3 regions of the Ramlibacter sp. AN1133 genome follow, and region 1 is predicted to be linked to each of the others. Evidence: predicted binding sites of a transcription regulator. Region 1 holds the regulator's gene; each other region holds the start of a gene.
The links. The regulator LexA, encoded in region 1, represses DNA repair genes until DNA is damaged. The targets are predictions, from matches to a motif close to ACTGTATNNNNATACAGT.
Positions count from the first base shown of each region.

Region 1 (7,696 bases):
CTGCGCCACGTGGGCATCTACGGCTACCGCGCCGGCTTCCTGCGCGCGTTCCCGCGCATGCCGCAGGCGCCGGTGGAGGCGTGCGAGGCGCTGGAACAGCTGCGTGCGCTCTGGCATGGCCACCGCATCGCCGTGCACGTGAGCGCCACCGCGCCGGGCGCCGGCGTCGACACGCCGGAAGACCTCGAGCGCGTGCGCGCTCTCTTTGCCGCAGGGCAAGGAAACGCGAGCGGCGCGTAAGTTCCGCGCAGGAGGGTGCGTGCTATCCTCGGCGACGACAGGCGCGACGGCTTCGCTCGGCCCGCAGTGCCGACCGACTTCCAGACCATCCGAGGATTCCCATGAGACTGATCCTGTTGGGCGCACCGGGCGCCGGCAAAGGCACGCAGGCCACCTTCCTGTGCCAGAAGTACGGCATCCCGCAGATCTCCACCGGCGACATGCTGCGCGCCGCGGTGAAGGCGGGCACCCCGCTGGGCCTGGCGGCCAAGAAGGTGATGGACTCGGGGGCCCTGGTCAGCGACGACATCATCATCGGTCTGGTGAAGGAGCGCATCGAGCAGCCGGACTGCGCGCGCGGCTTCCTGTTCGACGGCTTCCCGCGCACGATCCCGCAGGCCGAGGCCATGAAGGCCGCCGGCGTGAAGATCGACTGCGTGCTGGAGATCGACGTGCCTTTCGCCGCCATCGTGGAGCGCATGAGCGGCCGCCGCTCGCATCCCGCCTCCGGCCGCACCTACCACGTCAAGTTCAATCCGCCCAAGGTGGAAGGCCGCGACGACGTGACGGGCGAGCCGTTGATCCAGCGCGACGACGACCGCGAGGAGACGGTGCTCAAGCGCCTGGACGTCTACGCCGCGCAGACGCGCCCGCTGGTGGAGTACTACAGCAACTGGGCCAAGGGCGATCCGAAGAACGCGCCCAAGGTGCGCAAGATCGACGGCATGGGTAACGTGGACGAGATCACGGCGCGGGCGCTGGAGGCGCTGGCGGACTGCTGAAGCCGGCGCCGCGCTGGCGCGCATCGCTGGGGTTCCTGGCGTCACCCCAGCCTACGGACCGCAGAAGCCGCGGCTGCTCTTTTCGCGCATCGCTGGGGTTCCTGGCGTCACCCGAGCCTACGGCGGGCCGCAATCCGTAGGCTGGTGGTAAGCCGCGAAGCGCGCGCAACCCCAGCGCTTCGCGCGCGTCTCAACGCCCCATCAGCTCCAGCATCAACGCGATCCGCGCCTTCACGGGCGTGAGCCCCTCCGCCGCCGGCAGGCGGTCGCCCGCGTGCGGCAGCACCCGCCCCTGCAGGCAGCGCGAGGTGCGCCGCACCGCCACGCCCTGGGACTGCGCCTGCAGCAGCGCCGCTTCCAGCGCCTGGTGCACCGTCCCGTTCCCGGTCCCCGCGACCACCAGCCCCCGCACGCCGTCCTTCACCAGCGCCTGCACAAACGCACCGCCCGCGCCCGCGTGGCTCGAGACGATCTCCACGCGCGGCCACTGCGCGGGATCGGGCAGCGCCTGCACTGCCTGCACCGTCGCACCTTCGGGCCACGCCCGCAGCACGCGCAAGCGCCCTTCTTCCACGTACGCCACGGCGCCCGCATCGCCCGATGCGAACGCGTCGACCCGGTAGCCGTGCACCTTCTGCACGTCGCGCGCGCCGTGCACCGTGCCGGCGAACAGCACGCACACGCCGCGCGCCTGCCCCGAGCCGGCCACCGCCAGTGCGTCGGCGAGGTTCTGCGGCCCGTCGGCGGCCACCGAGGTCGCCGGCCGCATCGCGCCGGTCAGCACCACGGGCTTGGCCGGCGCCAGCACCGCCTGCAGGAAGAAGGCCGTCTCCTCCATCGTGTCGGTGCCGTGCGTGACCACGATGCCGGCGACCTCTTCCTGCGCGAGCCAGTGCGCGCAGCGCTGCGCGAGCGTCCGCCACACGCCGAAGTCCATGTCCTTGCTGTCGATCTGCGCGACCTGCTCGCCTTCGATGGCGAAGCCCGCCGGCCCGGCCAGCCCGGCCAGCAACTGCCCGACGCCGATCTGCGCGGCCCGGTAACCGAGGTTGTCGCCGGCCGATGCGGCCTGCCCCGCGATGGTCCCGCCGGTGGCCAGGACGACGATTCTTCTTTCGTGCGCTTGCATTCCGCTCCAAACTGTTCAAAAATACAGATACTGGATATCAACACAGTCCCGCCATGGCAACCAACGCCCGCATGACCGCAACGGACCAGGAGTCGTCGATGGAGCCACCCAAGCTCACGCCGCGCCAGCAGCAGATTCTGGACCTGATCCAGAGCGCCATCGAGCGCACCGGCGCCCCGCCCACCCGCGCGGAAATCGCCGGGGAACTCGGCTTCAAGTCCGCCAACGCCGCGGAGGAACACCTCCAGGCCCTCGCGCGCAAGGGCGTGATCGAGCTCGTGAGCGGCACCTCGCGCGGCATCCGCCTGCGCGGCGAGACGCTGCGCGCCATCCAGGAGGCGCGGGTCAAGCAGTTCGACCTGCCCCTGCCCACCCTGCTGCAGCTCGCGCTGCCCCTGGTGGGCCGGGTGGCGGCCGGCTCGCCCATCCTCGCGCAGGAACACGTGGACAAGACGTACTACGTGGAAAGCGGCCTGTTCCAGCGCCGCCCGGACTACCTGCTCAAGGTCCGCGGCATGTCCATGCGCGACGCCGGCATCATGGATGGCGACCTGCTCGCCGTGCAGGCCACCCGCGAAGCCAAGAACGGCCAGATCGTGGTGGCGCGCCTGGGCGAAGACGTCACGGTCAAGCGCTTCCGCCGCAACAAGCACCTGATCGAGCTGCATGCCGAGAACCCGGATTACCCGACCATCGTGGTGGAGCCCGGCGAACCCTTCGAGATCGAAGGCATCGCCGTCGGCCTGATCCGCAACACGATGCTCATGTAGGCCACGGCGGCCGCCGCAGGTGGCAGGCGTATGGCGAGGCGTTCGCCATCACCCTGCGGCAGCAGCCTTTCTTCCAATCCTGCCTGTGTCTCCCCAGGAGCTGTCACATGGCAAACGCATTCCTTTCGCTGTCCCGCCTGGCCGCCGCGTTCCGCGGCCTGCTCGCGGCCCTCGTGCCGCCCACCGATGCCTCGCCCGCCGCGCCGGCGCGCGCGCTGCCCGCCCGGCCGGCCCGGGCGCATGAACTCAAGCCGCTGCGCGTCGTCCGCGTGCTGGAGCCCAGCGCGCCGCGCAGCACGGCCGGCCGCATGGTGATCTCCGGCCGGCTGGCGGACGTCTGCGCCGAACTCGATCGCCTGGCCGCGCTGGAGGCCCAGGGCTGCTGAACGCGCCAGGCCTGCCGGGTCAGCGCCCGGCCGCGCCGGCCAGGTAGTCCGCCTTGCCCAGGTCCACGCCGTTGTGCCGCAGGATCGCGTAGGTGGTCGTCACATGGAAGAAGAAGTTGGGCAGCGCCCAGGTGGTGAGGTAGGCCTGCGCGGTCATGGTGCGCGTCTTGTCGCGCCCCACCGGGAAGGTGATCTGCTTGTCCTCGTTGCCGTCCATGGCGCTGGCCGGCACCGCCTGCAGGTAGTCCAGCGTCTTGCGCACCCGCGCCTTCAGGTCCGCGAAGGTGGACTCGGTGTCCTCGAACTTCGGGGCCTCCACGCCGGAGATGCGCGCCGCGCACAGCTTGGCGGCGTCGCAGGCGATCAGCACCTGCCGCGTGAACGGCAGCATGTCCGGCGCGAGCCGGTAGGTGGTCAGCGCCGAAGGGTCGAAGCCGCGCGCCTGTGCGCTCGCCTCGCCCTTGTCCAGGATGTGGGCCAGGTTGCGCAGCATGTGCTGGAACACCGGGATGCTCGCCGCGTACATCGACATCGTCATGGGAAATTTCCTCTTCGCTGAAAGCCGCCATCTTAGGAGCGTGCGGGAAACCCCCGGCGCCGGCCCTTTCTGGCTGGCCCGCGCGGGCTGCAACGCACGCGCGCAGCGCAGCCATGGCCAGACCGGGCCGCAAGGCACAATCGAGGGAATGAACATCGTGATCCTCGACGACTACCAGGACGCCGTGCGCAAGCTGCAGTGCGCCACCAAGCTGGAAGCCTACCCCGCCAAGGTCTTCACCAATACCGTCAAGGGGATCGGCCAGCTCTCCGTGCGCCTGCGCGACGCCGACGTGATCGTCCTGATCCGTGAACGCACCCACATCACGCGGCAACTGGTGGAGAAGCTGCCGCGCCTGAAGCTCATCTCCCAGACCGGCCGCGTCGGCGCCCACATCGATGTCGAAGCCTGCACCGAGCGCGGCATCGCCGTGGCCGAGGGCGTGGGCTCGCCGGTGGCGCCGGCCGAACTCACCTGGGCGCTGATCATGGCGGCGATGCGCCGCCTGCCCCAGTACATCGCCAACCTCAAGCACGGCGCCTGGCAGCAGTCCGGCATGAAGTCGTCCTCCATGCCGCCCAATTTCGGCGTGGGCCAGGTCCTGCGCGGCAAGACGCTGGGCATCTGGGGCTACGGCAAGATCGGCCAGCTGGTGGCCGGCTACGGCAAGGCCTTCGGCATGCGCGTGCAGGTCTGGGGCAGCCCCGAATCCCGCGCCCGGGCGGAGGGCGACGGCCTGATGGCCGCGCCGAGCCGCGAGGCCCTGTTCACCGACAGCGACGTGCTCACCCTGCAGCTGCGCCTGAACGACGAGACGCTCGGCATCGTGCGCCTGGAAGACCTCAATCGCATGAAGCCCACCTCGCTGCTGGTCAACACCTCGCGGGCAGAGCTGATCGAGCCCGAGGCGCTGATCGCCGCGCTCAACCGCGGCCGCCCCGGCATGGCCGCCATCGACGTGTTCGAAAGCGAGCCGATCCTGCAGGGCCACGCGCTGCTGCGACTGGAAAACTGCATCTGCACGCCGCACATCGGCTACGTCGAGCAGGAAAGCTACGAGCTGTATTTCGGCGCCGCCTTCGACAACGTGGTGAATTTCATCAAGGGCACGCCCACCAACATCGTCAATCCCGGCGCCCTCCAGGTCCGCCGCTGAAGCCCCGGCGCGGCAGCGTCCCCTATGGCCACCGAGCTCGCTTCGTCCTTGCCGGCCCGCGAGCCGCTGCCCTCCGTCCTCTGGCCGCTGCTGTTCGGCAACTTCGTGATCGGCACCGGCGTGATGGTGGTGCCGGGCACGCTCAACGAGATCAGCCGCGACCTGGCGGTTTCCGTGTCCACCGCGGGCCAGCTGATTTCGGCCGGGGCGGTGCTGATGTGCGTCGGCGCGCCGCTGCTCGCTTCCCTCGTGGCCGGCTGGGACCGCCGGCTGCTGCTGTCGATCTCCATGCTCTGGTACGCGGCACTGCACCTGGCCTGCGCCTTCGCGCCGTCCTTCGCCTGGCTGCTCGCGTTGCGCGTGCTGGCGCTGCTGCCGCCCGCGATCTTCACGCCGCAGGCCGCAGCCTCGCTGGGCTTGCTGGTGCCGCTGGCGCAGCGCGGGCGCGCCATCACCTTCATCTTCCTCGGCTGGTCGCTCGCCTCCGTGATCGGCATGCCCCTGGGCGCGCTGGTGGGCGGCACGCTCGGCTGGCGCAGCGCGATGGTCATGGTCGCCGCGTTCAGCATGCTGAGCGCAGCGTGGGTGTGGCGCGCCCTGCCCTTCGGCATCAGGCCGCCGGCGTTGTCGCTCGCCGCCTGGCGGGAAACGCTGGGTTCGCGCGCGCTGATGGTAGCCGTGGGCGTCACCGTGCTCTCCGCCGCCGGCCAGTTCGTGCTGTTCTCGTACATGGCGCCGTACTTCCGCCAGAAGCTCGGCCTGGCGCCCGGCGCGCTGAGCTTCTACTTCATGTGCTTCGGCGCCTTCGGCCTGGCCGGCAACATGCTGATGACACGCCACATCGACCGCGTCGGCGCCGGCCGCGCGGTGATGATCGGCCTGGCGCTCATGGCCGGCAGCCTGTTGATCTTCCCCCTGGGCGTGTCGCTGCCGCTGGCGGTCCTCGTGACCATCCCGTGGGCACTGGGCTGCTTTTCCACCAACTCGGCGCAGCAGGCGCGGCTGGTAGGCATCGCGCCGGCGCTGGCCTCGGCGACCGTGGCGCTGAATTCCTCGGCGATGTACGCCGGCCAGGCGGTCGGCGCGGCCACCGGCGGCTGGCTGATCGCCGGCGGCGGGATGGATTCGCTGCACTGGGCCGGCGTGGCCGGCCTCGTGGCGGCGATGGCGGCCAGTGCGCTGGCCAGCCGCTTCGCCTCGGCCCGGCGCTAGCCCGGGCGACGAAGCCCTCAAGGCCCCTTGCGCGAGGAGTCGAAGGGCGGCAAGGTGGTCGGCTCGTCGAGGTCGAAGTCCAGCGCCGGCAGTTCCCGGCCGCCCGGCTTGCCCTCGGGCAGGTCGCCCAGGTCGATGTCGACCCCGAGCCGCACCGAGGGCGGCGGCACCATCAGCAGCTCCCGCTCGGCGTGGGGCTCGGCGCGCTCGGCCAGGTTCAGCGGATGCACCGCCGTGTCGTGGAAGGTCGGCGTCGCGGCGGCGCCCTTGCCCTCCTCCGCCATTTCCCTGGCCACGTGGTACAGCAGCACCAGTTCGCGGTACGCCTCAAGGCTGAAGGGCTCCGCGCCCGGCAGGCCCGGCTTGCGGAAGATCGATTCCTCGATCACGTCCAGCACGCGCGGCGAGGGCCACAGGGCGACGATGCGGCTGAGTGCGCGCCCGTAGTTCTCCAGCGATGCACTCGGCTGGTCGAAATGGTCGAATTCGGGGACGCTGGCCGTGAACCGCTGGCGGAACTCGTTGCGCAGGCGCTCGTACTCGGCGCGCCGGCCCAGCGAGTGGTACAGCTCCAGCAGGTCCATCCATGCCAGCGCGCTGGTTTCCACGTCGTCGTGCACATGCGCCTCGAGCAACGCGATCGCCTGGTCGTACTCGCCGATGGAGAGGAAGAAATCGGCCTTGTCGTGGACGTCGATCAGTTCCTGCACGCCCACCATGCGCGTGATGCCGCCGCGGCTGGCAAGGAATTCCTCGCGCGGGGCGCTGGCGGCAGGCGCGGCCGGTGCGGCCGGTGCGGACCTCGCCGCGGCCGCGCCGGCGGCAAGGCCCGCCGCAGCGGCGGCGGCCGTTGCAGCGCCGAAAGGCGCATCCCGCCTCGCCGGCGCCGGGGAAGCTTCCCGCAGGACCGGTGCCGGCGGGCCTTCCCGCAGGATCGGTGCCGGCTGCGTCTGCAGGCCGTGCGCCGGATGGCGCGAGCTGGTGGCCCTCGCGGCCTCGCCATGCTCCTCGAACCAGCGGCCGACGCGCTTGAGGCGCTGGTCGCCCCACCAGCGCCAGCCGACCCACGCGAGCAGCGCCAGCAGGACGAGCGACAGCGCCGCGACCATGCCGCCGGCGATGCCGCGCTGGCCGCGGGCGCGCTCGACCTCCTCGCGCATGCGCGCCACCGTGGCGGCGTTCTGCTGCGTGATGTCGCGCAGGGACCGCAATTCCCGTTCGACCGACTGCAGCCGCAGGGCGTCCTGCAGCGCCTCGTCCGGCCCCTTCTGCAGCGCCTTCCACAAGGCGGCGGCGGCGGCGCGGCGCTGCGGATCGGTGGAGACTTCGGTGCGCAGCTCGGAGGACAGGCGCAGCACCGGATCGCGCTCGGGGCCGAGCTCCAGCGGTTCGAGCTTCAGGCGGGGCCGGGGCTGGACAGCCTCGGGCTTGCGGGCGCGCGTCGCCGGCGCCGGCGCGGCCGGTCGGCCCGCGGGCGCCGCCGGCAGGGCGCGCTCGGTGCGCA
Region 1 covers NZ_JBBKTQ010000031.1:42,567-50,262, reverse strand. Annotated here, with positions in the region: gene kdsB (3-deoxy-manno-octulosonate cytidylyltransferase) at 1-240, shown strand, start outside; gene adk (adenylate kinase) at 342-1,001, shown strand; gene WG923_RS27050 (asparaginase) at 1,192-2,130, opposite strand; gene lexA (transcriptional repressor LexA) at 2,202-2,900, shown strand; gene WG923_RS27040 (hypothetical protein) at 3,008-3,286, shown strand; gene WG923_RS27035 (DUF1993 domain-containing protein) at 3,306-3,824, opposite strand; gene WG923_RS27030 (D-2-hydroxyacid dehydrogenase family protein) at 3,973-4,980, shown strand; gene WG923_RS27025 (MFS transporter) at 5,005-6,192, shown strand; gene WG923_RS27020 (type IV pilus assembly protein FimV) at 6,210-7,696, opposite strand, start outside.

Region 2 (7,696 bases), on a different contig from region 1:
CGACGAGCACGCCCACGAACCAGTCGGTGCGCCAGAACTTCACGCGCTTGTCAGTCGAGGATTGGCCCACTTCCGCCCCTTTGTCCGGCACCGTAGCCGACGAACCTGCAGATCCATGCAGGGATGCGCTCCCAACCGCCCTTGACGGGGCAGGACTGCCTCGCGGGTGAAGTTAGCAGAGCGCTTGCTCACCCACAAGCGACTTTCGCACGAGCCTTGAACACTTTGTTGCAAATTCCGGCGGACGGTCGGGGAAAGCGGCGCCGCAAGCAAAAAAGGCCGGCAACCTTGCGGCAGCCGGCCTTCCCGGGGGAACGTGTCGCTCAGATCAGCGACTTGAGGATGCGGCCCATCTCCGACGGGTTGCGGGTGATCCGGAAGCCGCACTCCTCCATGATCGCCAGCTTGGCTTCGGCCGTGTCGGCGCCGCCGGAGATCAGCGCGCCGGCGTGGCCCATGCGCTTGCCCGGAGGCGCCGTGACGCCGGCGATGAAGCCCACGATCGGCTTCTTCATGTGGTCCTTGCACCAGCGGGCGGCGTCGGCCTCGTCGGGTCCGCCGATCTCGCCGATCATGATCACGGCGTCGGTGTCCGGATCGTCGTTGAAGGCCTGCATCACGTCGATGTGCTTGAGGCCGTTGATCGGGTCGCCGCCGATGCCCACCGCGGAAGACTGGCCGATGCCCAGCTCGGTGAGCTGCGCCACGGCCTCATACGTCAGCGTGCCGGAACGCGAGACGACGCCCACGCGGCCCTTCTTGTGGATGTGGCCGGGCATGATGCCGATCTTGATCTCCTCGGGGGTGATCAGGCCGGGGCAGTTGGGGCCCAGCAGCAGCGTCTTCTTGCCGCCCTTGGCTTCCTTCTGCTTCATCCGGTTGCGCACTTCCAGCATGTCGCGCACGGGGATGCCTTCGGTGATGCAGATCGCGAGATCCAGGTCGGCTTCCACCGCTTCCCAGATCGCCGCGGCGGCGCCCGCCGGCGGCACGTAGATCACGGAGACGGCCGCGCCGGTCTGCTGCTTGGCATCCTTGACGGAGGCAAAGATCGGGATGTCGAAGATCTTCTCGCCCGCCTTCTTGGGGTTCACGCCGGCGACGAAGCAGTTCTTGCCGTTCGCGTACTCCTGGCACTTCTCGGTGTGGAACTGGCCGGTCTTGCCCGTGATGCCCTGGGTGATGACCTTGGTGTCCTTGTTGATGTAGATAGCCATGGCTGTCTTCCTGAATCCTGGGTTTACTTGCTGACGGCGGCGACGACCTTCTGGGCCGCTTCGGCCATGGTGTCCGCGCTGATGATCGGGAGGCCGGATTCGGCCAGCATCTTCTTGCCCAGGTCCTCGTTGGTGCCCTTCATGCGCACGACGAGGGGGACGCTCAGGTTCACCGCCTTGCAGGCGGTGATGACGCCGGTGGCGATGGTGTCGCACTTCATGATGCCGCCGAAGATGTTGACCAGGATGGCCTCGACCTTCTTGTTCTTCAGCATGATCTTGAAGGCCTCGGTGACCTTCTCCGGGGTGGCGCCGCCGCCCACGTCGAGGAAGTTGGCCGGTGAGGCGCCGAACAGCTTGATGGTGTCCATGGTGGCCATGGCCAGGCCGGCGCCGTTGACCAGGCAGCCGATGTTGCCGTCCAGGGAGATGTAGGCGAGGTCGAACTTGGAAGCTTCGATCTCGGCCGGGTCCTCTTCGTCCAGGTCACGCAGGGCCACGATCTCGGGGTGGCGGAACAGCGCGTTGGAGTCGAAGTTGAACTTGGCGTCCAGCGCGATGACCTTGCCCTTGCTGTCGCGGTTCAGGGGGTTGATCTCCACCAGGGACGCGTCCGTCTCCATGTAGCACTTGTAGAGCTTCTGGCAGATGTCGACGAACTGCGCCTTCGAGTCGGCCGGCATGCCGATGCCGCGGGCGAGTTCCTCGCCCTGGGCTTGCGTGAGGCCCACCAGCGGATTGACGAACACCTTGACGATCTTCTCGGGGGTGGAGTGCGCCACTTCCTCGATGTCCATGCCGCCTTCGCTGGAGGCGATGAACGCCACGCTCTGGGTGGCGCGGTCGGTCACGACGGAGAGGTAGTACTCCTTCTGGATGTCGGCGCCGTCCTCGATGTACAGGCGGCGCACCTTCTGGCCCTCGGGGCCGGTCTGGTGCGTCTTCAGCTGCATGCCGAGGATTTCGCCGGCCAGGCGCTTGACGTCGTCGACGCTCTTGGCGACCTTCACGCCGCCGCCCTTGCCGCGGCCGCCGGCGTGGATCTGCGCCTTGACCACCCAGACCGGGCCGCCCAGCTTCTGGGCCGCTTCGACGGCTTCCTGAACGGTGAAGGCGGGAATGCCGCGCGGGACCGGCACGCCGAAGTTGCGCAAGATTTCCTTGCCTTGGTACTCGTGGATCTTCATAAGGCTGTCTCTCGGGAAAGTGGGAAATCGGAGACCGGCGGGCGCGGAACTGCGGGGCTGGACGGTCAAGCAGGGGCTCGGTTGCGGACTTTATCATGCTGCAATGCACCAAATCCGACTTGGGACTTACAGTCACCATAAGCAGTTGCTATAGGAAAAACGATGCCCAAGGTCTTCATTGATGGAGAGGCCGGCACCACCGGCCTCCAGATCCGCGAGCGGCTGGCGACGATGCCGCAGATCGAACTCGTGAGCATCGCGCCGGACAAGCGCAAGGACCCCGCCGCCAAGCGCGATCTGATGGCGCGCGTGGACCTCGTGATCTTCTGCCTGCACGACGAGGCCGCGCGCGAGTCCGCCGCGATGATCGAGGAGATCGGCCGCGCCGGCGGGAAGAAGCCGCGGATCATCGATGCGTCCACCGCGCACCGCACGGCCGAAGGCTGGGTGTTCGGCTTTCCCGAGCTGGCGCCGGGGCAGCGCGAAGCCGTCGCGAAAGCGGAGCGCGTGAGCAACCCGGGTTGCTACGCCACCGGCGCGATCGCGCTGCTGCGCCCGCTGGTGGATGCCGGCGTGCTGCCCACCGACTACCCCGTGGTGCTGCCTTCGGTGAGCGGCTATTCGGGCGGCGGGCGCTCGATGATCGAAGCGTACGAGGCAGGCCAGGCGCCCGCGTACGAGCTGTATGCGCTGGGGCTGAAGCACAAGCACCTGCCGGAGATCATGAAGTACACGGGCCTGGTGCGCCGGCCGATCTTCGTGCCCTCGGTGGGCAACTTCCGCCAGGGCATGCTGGTGCAGTTGCCGCTGCACCTGAACACGCTACCCGGCAAACCCACGCCGTCCGACCTCGAGACCGTGCTCAGGCGCCACTACGAAGGCAGCGAGTGGGTCACGGTGGAGCCGCCGACCGAGGACGGCAAGCTGGAGCCGCAGGCGCTGAACGACACCAACAAGATGGAACTGCGCGTGTACCACAACATGGACTACGCGCACGCGGTGCTGATCGCGCGGCTGGACAACCTGGGCAAGGGGGCGAGCGGGGCGGCGGTGCAGAACCTGAAGCTGATGCTCGGGGTTTGACGGGGAACGCTGGGGTTCGCGCGCTGGCGCGGCTCGCCGCCAGCCTGCGACCTCCGTCGCCACCCTTGGCGCACGAGCAGCCGGCGCGTAGGCTGGCGGTGAGCTGCGCGAACCCCAGCGCGCCTATTCGTCGTCCGGCGTGTTCAGCACCCGCCGCACGACCTCCCCGCTGAATCCGCGCGCCGCGAGGAAGCGCGCCTGCTTCGCGCGCTGCGCGGCATCCTCCGGCAACACCCCGAACTTGCGCCGCCACACCTCGCGGGCACGCTCGAACTCGGTCGCGTTCAGGCTCGCCACCGCCACGGCGACGCGCTCCGCGTCTATGCCCTTGGCCTGCAGTTCCTGCCGGATGCGACCGGTGCCCACGCGGCCCGCGCGCCGGTGCACGATGGAATCCACCACGCGCTGTTCGTCGAGGAATCCCCTGGCCTGCAGTTCGTCCAGCGCCCGCTGGATCTCGCCCGGATCCGGCTCCTTGGCGGCCAGCTTGCGCTGCAGCTCCAGCCGCGAGTACTCGCGGCCGGCCAGCAGCTTGAGCGCGCGGCCCTTCACCGACAACTGGCCGAAGGCCATGATCGCCTTCCCCCGCGCCTTATTCGGCCTTCTCGACGTCCGGCGGCAGCAGCGGGATGCCCAGGCTGTCGCGCACCTTGTTCTCGATCTCGCGGGCCAGCTCCGGGTTCTCGCGCAGGAACTCGCGCGCGTTGTCGCGGCCCTGGCCGATCTTCTCGCCGGCGTAGGCGTACCAGGCGCCCGACTTCTCCAGCACCTGGTTGGCCACGCCCATGTCGATGATCTCGCCCTCGCGGCTGATGCCCTCGCCGAACAGGATGTCGAATTCCGCCGTCTTGAACGGGGGCGCCACCTTGTTCTTCACGACCTTCACCTTGGTCTCGTTGCCGATGGCCTCCTCGCCCTTCTTGATGGTGCCGGTGCGGCGGATGTCCAGGCGCACGGAGGCGTAGAACTTCAGCGCGTTGCCGCCGGTGGTGGTCTCGGGGCTGCCGAACATCACGCCGATCTTCATGCGGATCTGGTTGATGAAGATGACCATGCAGTTGGTCTTCTTGATCGTGGCGGTGAGCTTGCGCAGCGCCTGGCTCATGAGGCGCGCCTGCAGGCCGGGCAGCGAGTCGCCCATCTCGCCTTCGATTTCCGCCTTGGGCACCAGGGCCGCCACGGAGTCGATCACGATCAGGTCCACCGCGCCGGAGCGCACCAGGCTGTCGACGATCTCGAGCGCCTGCTCGCCGGTATCGGGCTGGGAGATCAGCAGGTCGGACACGTGCACGCCCAGCTTCTGCGCGTACTGGATGTCCAGCGCGTGTTCGGCGTCGACGAAGGCGCACTGGCCGCCCTGGGCCTGCATCTCGGCGATGACCTGCAGCGTGAGCGTGGTCTTGCCCGAGGACTCCGGCCCGTAGATCTCGATCACGCGGCCGCGCGGCAGGCCGCCGACGCCCAGCGCGATGTCCAGGCCCAGCGAGCCCGTGGAGACGACCTGGATGTCCTCGATCTTCTCGCCTTCGCCGAGCCGCATGATCGTGCCCTTGCCGAACTGCTTCTCGATCTGGGCCAGCGCGGCGGCGAGGGCCTTGGCCTTCTCGTTGTCGGCGGGGGCGATCCTCGATCCCTTCACTTGGGCGTCCATCTCGGTTTCTCCTTGGGAATCAATGGGTTGTTGCGGCCTTCCAGCTGGATTCAAGCACAGGCTGGATGCATGGCCAGTAATGTAACGAGCCAGCTTGGAAACGGACAACAGGTTTTTTGGTCAGTTTGCCTTACGATTTGTGCATGAATGCACTGGACGAAGGCTGGCGGCTGACGCATCTCGGGCGCCTGCTCGGCGAGGCCATGCGGCGCTTCGACGAACGCGTGCTGCACCTGATGGCGCACAACATCGATGTCCCGCTGGCGTTGTCCAACCTCGCCGCCCGCGCGCAGGTGAGCGCGGCCCACATCCACATCACGCGCCACCTCGAGCTGCAGGGCACGCGCCTGACCGACCTGGCGCAGCGCGCCGGAATGAGCAAGCAGGCCATGGGCGACCTGGTGGACCAGTGCGAAGCCTGGGGCCTGGTGCAGCGCGAACCCGACCCGCGCGATGCGCGCGCCCGGCTGGTCCGGTTCACCCCGACGGGCCTGGCCTGGCTGCAGGCCTTCAAGGACGCGGTGGCGCAGGCCGAGCAGGAGTTCCGCGCCGAAGTGGGCGGCGACGTGGCGACTGTCGTGGCGCTCGGGCTGGAGGCTTACGCCGGCGGCAGCGCGTGAGCAGCGCGGCGAACTGATCCACGTCAGTCGGGTGGCGAACCGGCCACCTAGAATCCGGCCGACAGTCGCGCCCGGCGCAGGCTTCACAGGAGACAAGCATGCGGATCCTCATCGCGGAAGACGACCAGGTGCTCGCCGACGGTCTGCTGCGCAGCCTGCGCGCGGCGGGTGCGGCCGTCGACCACGTCGCCAGCGGCTCCGAGGCCGACGCGGCCCTGATGACGAACAACGAGTTCGACCTCCTGATCCTGGACCTGGGCCTGCCCCGGATGCACGGGCTGGAAGTGCTGCGCAAGCTGCGCGCCCGCGGCTCGACCATGCCGGTGCTGATCCTCACCGCGGCCGACGCGATCGAGGAGCGCGTCAAGGGCCTCGACCTCGGCGCCGACGACTACATGGCCAAGCCCTTCGCCCTGTCGGAGCTGGAGGCGCGCGTGCGCGCGCTCACCCGCCGCGGCATGGGGGCCACCACCGCCACGATCAAGCACGGCCCCCTGGTGTACGACCAGGCCGGCCGCGTGGCGACCATCGACGGCAAGATGGTCGAACTCTCGGCCCGCGAGCTGGGGCTGCTGGAAGTGCTGCTGCAGCGCGCCGGCCGGCTCGTCAGCAAGGACCAGCTCGTGGAGCGCCTGTGCGAGTGGGGCGAAGAGGTGAGCAACAACGCCATCGAGGTGTACATCCACCGCCTGCGCAAGAAGATCGAGAAGGGGCCGATCCGCATTGCGACGGTGCGGGGGCTGGGCTACTGTCTCGAGAAGATCCAGTAAGGAAGGCACGGGCCGTGCTCCTGTAGGCTGGCGGTGAGCGCGCGCAGCGCCGAACCCCGGCGCCTGGCGCATCGCCGGGGTTCGCGCGCCGGCGCGGCTCACCGCCAGCCTACGAAACCCGCCCTGCACGATGTCCCGGCATGAAAATCTTCCAGCGTGAGCAACGCTCGCTCTTCGGCGAGATCCTGGACTGGATGCTCACGCCGCTGCTGCTGCTGTGGCCGGTGAGCCTGGCGCTCACCTGGCTGGTGGCCCAGAGCATCGCCGGCAAGCCCTTCGACCGCGCGCTCGAATACAACGTGCAGGCCCTCGCGCAGCTCGTCACGGTGCAGGGCCGGCGCGCCGCCTTCAACCTGCCGCAGCCGGCGCGCGAGATCCTGCGCGCGGACGACGCCGACCAGGTCTATTACCAGGTGCTCGGCTCGCGCGGCGAACTGCTCTCGGGCGAGCGCGACTTCCCGCCGCCGCCCGACGACGAGCGCCCCGCCCCGGGCGAGACGCGCCTGCGCGACGACGAGATGCGCGGCGTGGGCGTGCGCGTGGCCTACACCTGGGTGCGCGTCGACGTGCCCGGCGTGCAGGCCGCCCTGGTGCAGGTGGCCGAGACGCGCGAAAAGCGTTCCGTGCTCGCCACCGAGATCATCAAGGGCGTGATGCTGCCGCAGCTGGCCATCCTGCCGCTGGCGGTGCTGCTGGTGTGGATGGCGCTGGTGCGCGGCATCAAGCCCCTGTCGGAGCTGGAGGAGCGCATCCGCGCGCGCAAGCCCGACGACCTGAGCCCGCTGGACGAAAAGGTGGTGCCGCTGGAAGTGGCACCGCTGGTGTCGTCGGTCAACGACCTGCTCACGCGCCTGACCAGCTCCATCGCCACGCAGAAGCGCTTCCTCGCCGACGCGGCCCACCAGCTCAAGACACCGCTGGCGGGGCTGCGCATGCAGGCCGACCTGGCGCAGCGCGAGCAGTTCCATCCCGAGGAACTGAAGCAGTCGCTCAAGCAGATCGGCCGCTCCAGCATGCGCGCCACCCACACCGTGAACCAGCTGCTGGCCCTGGCGCGGGCGGAGAACAGCGGCAAGGTGCTGGTGCGCCAGCCCTGCGACCTGATCGAGATCGTGACCGAGGCGGTGCGCGACACCGTGCCGCGCGCGATGGACAAGCACATCGACAT
Region 2 covers NZ_JBBKTQ010000002.1:452,138-459,833, reverse strand. Annotated here, with positions in the region: gene WG923_RS04620 (CHASE2 domain-containing serine/threonine-protein kinase) at 1-43, opposite strand, end outside; gene sucD (succinate--CoA ligase subunit alpha) at 324-1,217, opposite strand; gene sucC (ADP-forming succinate--CoA ligase subunit beta) at 1,241-2,404, opposite strand; gene argC (N-acetyl-gamma-glutamyl-phosphate reductase) at 2,567-3,487, shown strand; gene recX (recombination regulator RecX) at 3,611-4,060, opposite strand; gene recA (recombinase RecA) at 4,080-5,138, opposite strand; gene WG923_RS04590 (MarR family winged helix-turn-helix transcriptional regulator) at 5,282-5,758, shown strand; gene WG923_RS04585 (response regulator transcription factor) at 5,857-6,528, shown strand; gene WG923_RS04580 (sensor histidine kinase) at 6,669-7,696, shown strand, end outside.
Region 2: recA (recombinase RecA) is a predicted target of LexA. The motif match lies at 5,182-5,199, and genes of this name have one in related genera.

Region 3 (7,696 bases), on a different contig from region 1:
CGGCTACGGCGGCGAAGGCCACGGGTATGGCCGCGGCCAGTCGGGCCCCGACTACGCCAGCGGCCAGCAGGGCGGCGGCAGCTGGGGCCGCGGCGAAGGCAGCGAATTCGGCGGTGGCCGCAATGCGGGCGGCATGCAGTCCTCCGGCTTCGGCGGCGCGGGCGCCAGCAGCTACGGCCAGGGCAGCTGGGGCGGCCCGTCGGGCCAGTCCGGCCAGAGCGACTGGGGCCGCTATGGCGGCCAGCAGGGCAGCTGGGGCGGTGGCCAGGGTGGCGGCATGCACGGCTACGGCCAAGGTGGCGGCATGGGCGGCAGCGGCTACGGCCAGATGAGCGGCGGCATGGGCAGCCAGGGCAGCTACGGGCAGATGGGCGGCGGCACCTACGGGCAGGCCGGTGGCGGCTATGGCGCCAGCCAGGGCTATGGCCAGAGCGGTGGCGGCTATGGCAGCACCCAGGGCTGGCAGGGCGGCCAAGGCCACAACCAGCCGGGCTACGGCGGCCAGGGCAGCAGCTACAACCAGGGCAGCTACGGCAGCCCCGCCGGCGGCACGGGCCAGGGCAGCCATGCCGGCGGCCAGGGTTACGGCAGCCAGGGCTACGGCTCGGGCGGACAGGGCTACGGCGGCGCCCAGTACGGCGGCAGCCAGGGTGGCGGCTACGGCAGCGGCCAGGGCAGCTTCGGCGGCGGCACGGGCAGCTACGGCCAGACGGGCTACGGCGGTGGGCACAGCCAGGGCTATGGCCAGGGCGGCAGCCACGGGCAGGGCAGCAGCTGGAGCGGCGGCGGCCAGGATGTCGGCGGCTACGGCAGCCAGGGCTCGAGCTGGAACCAGGGCGGCAGCAGCTACGGCAGCAGCAGTGGCCAGCACCCCCACCACGACCCCGAATACCACCAGTGGCGCGAAGAGCAGATCCGCAACCTGGACAACGACTACCAGTCGTGGCGGCAGGAGCGCTATCGCAAGTTCAGCGACGAGTTCACCAGCTGGCGCAACAGCCGCAGCGGCGGCCAGGGGCAGAACAGCATGGGGCCGGGCAGCGGTGCGTCGGGCACCAGCGGCATGTCCGGCGGCGTGGGCAGCGGCTCCGGGCAGGGCAGCTACGGCTCCACCGGCCAGAGCGGATCGACCAGCCTGCATGGCGCGGGCGGCACGGCCAGCACGGGCAGCGGGACGAGCGGCAGCAGCGGGTCGTCGGGCAGCTCCGGCACGTCCGGCAGCAGCCTGGGCGGCGGCTCGGGCGGCACGACGGGGTCCAGTGGCAGCAGCGGCTCCGGCAGCGCGGGCGGCTCCAGCGGCAGCAGCTCCGGGAGCAGCGGCTCCGGCAGCACCCGCAAGTGAGCGCCTGCAGCAGGACCGGCGGCGCCGCATGCGGCGCCGCCTTTTTTTCCCGGCACCGATTCCAACGACAGACAGGGAGCATGCAATGAAATCGACCCGCGTTCTCGCACTGCCGGCGCTGGTGGCGCTGGCCTTCGGCCTGGGTGCCGCGCAGGCCCAGACCACCGCCGGCACGGACCGGTCCGCCATCGGCCGCCCGTCCGCCCCGATGGCGCAACCCGGCGCCGGCACGCGCAACCTGCCCGCCACGAGCCGGAAGATCGCGCGCGGCGATCGCAAGTTCATCGAGGAGGCCGCCAGCAGCGGGATGTTCGAGGTACAGGTCGGGCAGCTGGCAGTGGCCAAGGCGAACGACCAGGAGGTCAAGGCCTTCGCCACCATGCTGGTGGACCAGCACACCGCCGCCAACAACGAGCTCGTGCAGCTCGCCAACGCCAAGGGCGTGGAGCTGCCGGCCGCACCCAGGCACTCCCTGCGCCGCGACATCGACAAGCTGGGCAAGAAGAACGGCGCGGAGTTCGACCGCGACTTCGTGCGCAAGGTCGGCATCAAGGCGCACGAGAAGGACATCAAGCTGTTCGAGAAGGCGCGCAAGGACGTGAAGGACGCCGAGCTCAAGGCCTTCGTCGACAAGACCCTGCCCGTGCTGCGGGACCACCTCGCGGCGGCGGAAAAATTGCCGCAATCGGGCAAGAATGCAGCTGCGATGGGAGCCGGCAAGCGCTGAGCGGCTCCGTCGCGTGTCCGAGGAGGGGGCAGGCATGCACACGGCGATCTGGGGGATGGTGGCGGCGGCCGCGCTGGCGGCGCTGCCCGCGGCGGCCACGACGGCCCGCGCGCCGGGGTATGCCGCGTCGTCGGTGGCGGATGCGAAGCCGCTGACGCCGGCGCAGCGCCTGGAGCGCCGCTTCCTGCAGCTCAGTGCCGCCAACATGCGCTTCCAGGCGGAGGGCGCGCGCGTCGCCCTCACCCGCTCCAACAATCCGGCGGTGAAGGAGCTGGCGCACAGCCTGCTGGCGCGCCAGCAGACCGCGCAGCCCGAGCTGCTGCGGCTGCTGCACGCGCGCGGCATGGCGATGCCGCTGGCGACCAACGAGCACGCCAAGCTGCTCAAGCAGCTGGCGAAGCTCAATGGGGCGAAGTTCGACCGGCTCTACGTCGACGAGGTGGTGATCAAGTCGTACCAGGTCGACATCAGCAACTACGAGCGGGTCGCCCTGCAGGCCGAGGACCCGGTGCTCAAGGCCTGGGTGGAGCGGCAGCTCCCCACGCTGCGCCTGCAATTCGCCAAGGCCGGCAAGGCCCTGCCGAACGCCTCGCTCAAGCCTCAGCGCGCCGTGTAGCCGGTGACGCGCCAGCGGCCGTCCGGCTCGCGCACGGTGGTCACCGTTTCCTCCACGTCCGCCTTGTTGGCGAAGCGGCTCTTGAACAGCACCGTCACGTAGTCGCCGGCCGGCCGGCCGGGCAGCGTGGTCTTGTACGTGGCGTCGACCGGCTGGCGCTCGATGAAGGCGCCGAAGGGATCGCGCAGCTTGGGGATGCCGTCCATCCACGCCGGCAGCGGCACGGACTGGCGGAACACCTGGCTGGAGGCGTCCCAGGCCGTGCCCCAGTCCTTGCGATCGAGCAGCAGCAGCCACCCGTGGGCTGCGGTCTGGCCGGCCCGCGCCAGCTCTTCGTCCGGGTTCTTCGGTGCGGATGCTGCCGCGGGTGCGGGGGCAGGGGCCGCGCTCGGTGGGAGAGTGAGCGAGGGGCTGGAATAGCGCGGCGAGGGCTTGATCTGCGCCGGCGCGGCCACGACGGCGAGGGCAAGGCCCAGGGCCAGCATGGTGGGAACGAGGCGCATGGGGAAAACTCCAGGAAACACGGCAAAGGCGCAGCGCAGTCTACCGGCTGCCGCCCACCCGTCCGGCCGCGTACACCCTTTTACCCGGCATTTACCCGCGGCACTCCGCGCGCCAGGCGGGCGGATGGAAGCGGCCGCCGGCGATCGGCGTCTGGTCGGTCCAGGAGGCAGTGCCGACCGGAGGCTGGAGGGGATCACTGGATTAACATACAGCCGCCATGGACCTGCAGTCTCCCGATCCGCTCGCATCCCTCAACCCGCAGCAGCGCGAAGCCGCCACGCATGGCACCGGCGAGAGCGCTGCCGACACCCGGCCGCTGCTGGTGATCGCGGGCGCCGGCTCGGGCAAGACCAACACGCTGGCGCACCGCGTCGCCAACCTGGTCCGCCACGGCGCGGACCCGCAGCGCATGCTGCTGCTCACCTTCAGCCGGCGGGCCGCCCAGGAGATGGAGCGGCGCGTGGGCGGCGTGCTGCAGCAGGCGCTGGGCCTGCCCGGCACGCAGGCGCTGCCCGACCTGCCGTGGAGCGGCACCTTCCACGGCATCGGCGCGCGCCTGCTGCGCGAATACGCGCCGCGCATCGGGCTGGAGGAGAACTTCACCATCCACGACCGGGGCGACGCCGAGGACCTGATGGGCCTCGTGCGGCACGAGATCGGGCTGGCCGACCAGAAGAAGCGCTTCCCGCTCAAGGGCACCTGCCTGGGCATCTATTCGCGCGTGCTGAACACCCGCGATCCGCTGGGCCTGGTGCTGCAGTCGGTCTACCCGTGGTGCACGCAGTGGGAGGACGAACTCAAGAAGCTGTTCGGCGCCTACGTGGAGGCCAAGCAGCAGCAGAACGTGCTGGACTACGACGACCTGCTCGGGTTCTGGGCCGACATGATGGCCGAGCCCACGCTCGCCGAGGAAGTCGGCGCGCGCTTCGACCACGTGCTGGTCGACGAATACCAGGACACCAACCGGCTGCAGGCCCAGATCCTGCTCGGGCTCAAGCCCACCGGGCAGGGCGTCACCGTCGTGGGCGACGACGCGCAGAGCATCTACTCGTTCCGCGGCGCCACGGTGCGCAACATCCTGGACTTCCCGCACCGCTTCGCGCAGCCGGCGCGCATCGTCACGCTGGAGCGCAACTACCGCAGCACCCAGCCCATTCTCGAAGCGAGCAACGCGGTGATCGCGGCGGCGCGCGAGCGGCACGCCAAGGACCTGTTCACCGACAAGGCATCTTCGCAGCGCGCGCAGCTGGTGCTGGTGCCGGACGAGGCGCAGCAGGCGCGCTGGGTCGCCGACCAGGTGCTGCGCCAGCGCGAGGCCGGCGCGCCACTGAAGGCGCAGGCGGTGCTGTTCCGCGCGAGCCACCACAGCGCGCCGCTGGAGCTGGAGCTCGCCCGCCGCAACATCCCGTTCGTGAAGTTCGGCGGGCTGAAATTCCTCGAGGCCTCGCACATCAAGGACCTGATGGCGCTGTTGCGCTTCGCGCAGAATCCGCGCGGGCGCATGGCGGGCTTTCGCGTCGCCCAGCTGGTGCCCGGCGTCGGTGCCGCCACCGCCACGCGCCTGCTCGATGCGTTGGGCGAGGCGAGCGATCCGCACCAGGCCCTGCAGGCCTTCGAGCCGCCGTCGTCCGCCAGGGAAGGCTGGAGCGAACTCGCATCGCTGTACGCGAAACTGAACGACGCGGAACTCGCCTGGCCGGCCGACATGGAACTGGCGAAGTCCTGGTACCTGCCGGTGCTGGAGCGCCTGCACGACGACGCGCAGGTGCGCAAGCTCGATTGCGAACAGCTCGCGCGGCTGGCCGCGGGCTACGGCAGCCGCGAGCGTTTCCTCACCGAGCTGACGCTCGACCCGCCCGAGGTGACCAGCGACCAGAGCGGCCCGCCGCTGCGCGACGAGGACTACCTGATCCTGTCCACCATCCACAGCGCCAAGGGCCAGGAGTGGAAGGCGGTGCACGTGCTCAACGTGGTGGACGGCTGCATCCCCAGCGACATGGCCACGGGCACGACCGAGGAGCTGGAGGAGGAGCGGCGCCTGCTCTATGTGGCGATGACGCGCGCGAAGGAGCAGCTGCACCTGCTGGTGCCGCAGCGCTTCTACGTCTCGCAGCAATCGGGCGGCGGCGACCGCCACGTGTATGCGGGCCGCTCGCGCTTCATTTCCGAGGCGATGGCGAAGCACTTCGAGCAGGTCGCCTGGCCGGAAGCTGCGGTTGGTGCAGGCCTGCCTGCCCGACCCACCGCGCCGGTGATGCAGGTGCGCGATCGCGCTCGCGCCGCCTGGCGCTGACCGACGCGCGAAGCTGCGCCTCGTTCGCGTCGGTGCGCGTCCTGCCTCTGCCGAAAGTGCAGCGGCGAGGGCAGGGCGTTTCCTACGTCGATGCACTGGCGCATGCCGACAGTGCCCCCGGCCCACGTGCCTAGATTGGCCGTGTGGCCGAAGCGAAGTTCGAAAGAGCGACGGCCGAAACCAACCGAACCAAGGAGCAAGCCATGGCATCCCGCAGTTCTTCCACATCCTCGAAATCGGGTTCGTCCCCCTCGCGCAGCAGCTCCGGCAGCAGCCGCGGCAGCGCGTCCAGCGGCGGCAAGAGCAGCAGCCGCAGCAGTTCCAGCCGCAGCAGCAAGCCCAGCGCCAAGGGCGGCAGCCGCAGCGCGAGCTCCGGCAGCAAGTCCTCGCGCAGCAGCAGCAAGTGACGCCCGCCCCGGAGGCGTCCGGGGCCCTTGCAAGCGACGGATGCCTGGCAGGCGCGAGCCGCCAGGCATTGCCTTGTCCAGGGCCGCGTGAAATGCGCATGTCATTCCCACGGCCGATCCCCGCGCGGCCGTTCCCGCGGATGCCGTAGAGTAGCCCCATGCGACTCCCAGGCGCCGCCAACTTCCGTCCCGTCTCCACGCTCCGCCCGGTCCTCTACCGCTCCGACCACCTCGGCGCGCTCGACGAAGCCGACGCGCGCGCGATCACGGCGCTGGGCATCAAGCGCGTGCTGGATTTTCGCGGCGTGCAGGAGCGCGCGTCGGCGGCCTGCCGCGTGCCGGGCGTCACCGTGCATTCGCTGCCGATCGAGCCCACGATCGTCCAGAAACTCAGCGACCTGCTCGCGGCCGGCCAGCCCCTGACCGGCGCCGACGTCACCGCGCACATGCAGGACACCTACCGCGGCTTCGTGCGCCACAACACCGCGCGCTTCGCGGAGTTCTTCGCGCACCTGCTCGCCCGGGACGAGCCGACCGTCTTCCACTGCACCGCGGGCAAGGACCGCACCGGCTTCGCGGCCGCGCTGCTGCTGAAAGCCGTGGGCGCCAGCGACGACGAGGTGATGCACGACTACCTCCTGACCAACGAGCGCCTGGTGCTGCCGCAGGAGTCGCGCATGGGCCTCTCGCGCGAGGCGATGGTGGTGCTGTGGCGGGTGCAGCCCGAGTTCCTGCGCGCCGCCTTCGACGAAGCGGACCGCGCCTACGGCTCGCTCGACACCTACCTGCGCGAAGGCCTCTCCCTCGGGCCGGCGCAGCGCGAGCGGCTCGCCGCCCTCTACCGGGCTGGGTAGCAGCCGGCCCGCAGGCCCTGCCGTTTCCTGCCGCGCCCCGCGCCGGCCTCCTACGCAACTCCCCGGGCAGAACCGACAGGTCTGCCGTGGCCGGATCGCCAACACTGCATGGCATGCCAGCCAAAAGGCCTGTATCCAAGCAGGTCGAAGGCCTGTACATAACAGACAGCAGCAAAGGAGTCCGCCATGCCCAACCAGGAACAGTCCCGCAGTGACGGGACCCCGCGCAAGGACCAGGACGAGAAGGGGCGGCCGCCCGCGAGCGAATCGCCTTCCGGACAGGACTACCGCGGCGACGGCCCCGGCAAGGTCGGCCTGGTCAGCGACAAGCAGCCGGACCTCGTGGCGCCCTCCGGCGTCAACGAGCGCGACACCGGTGCGGCGGACGACCGCGCTGCCGCCGGCGGCACGCTGGACTTCGACGACGGGACGGACATGGTGCATCCGCGCGGCAAGGTGACCAGCGCGGGCCGCACGGCCAACGAGAAGAATCCCAGCGACGCCGGCGATCTCGGTACGCCGAACGCCGGGATGTCCGACCGCAACGGCCCGAGCGATCCCGATGCAAAACGCAGTCGCTAAGACGCTGCGCGGAGGAGGCAACATGGTTTACGCAATGTTCTCCGCCGCCGTCCTGCTGGCCATCGGCGCCATCTATGCCGGCGCCGTCGGATGGCTCTATTTCCGCCAGGAACGGCTGCTGTTCGAACCGGACAAGCTGGCGCCCGACGAGCCGATCTCCAACGACCCGGACACCTTCGAGTTCTTCGTGGACGTGCCCGGCGCGCGCCTGTCGGGGGCGCACATGCGGCTGCCGAACCCGCGCGGGGTGTTCTTCTTCCTGCACGGCAACTCCGGCAACCTGAAGAAGTGGTTCGTGGAGCTCGAGGCGTTCCGGCAGGCCAACTTCGACGTGGTGATGTTCGACTACCGCGGCTTCGGCAAGAGCAGCG
Region 3 covers NZ_JBBKTQ010000004.1:118,169-125,864, forward strand. Annotated here, with positions in the region: gene WG923_RS06810 (hypothetical protein) at 1-1,342, shown strand, start outside; gene WG923_RS06815 (DUF4142 domain-containing protein) at 1,428-2,069, shown strand; gene WG923_RS06820 (DUF4142 domain-containing protein) at 2,104-2,685, shown strand; gene WG923_RS06825 (DUF4019 domain-containing protein) at 2,670-3,188, opposite strand; gene WG923_RS06830 (ATP-dependent helicase) at 3,407-5,482, shown strand; gene WG923_RS06835 (hypothetical protein) at 5,613-5,885, opposite strand; gene WG923_RS06840 (tyrosine-protein phosphatase) at 6,048-6,743, shown strand; gene WG923_RS06845 (serine/threonine protein kinase) at 6,930-7,325, shown strand; gene WG923_RS06850 (alpha/beta hydrolase) at 7,348-7,696, shown strand, end outside.
Region 3: WG923_RS06830 (ATP-dependent helicase) is a predicted target of LexA. The motif match lies at 3,385-3,402, and genes of this name have one in related genera.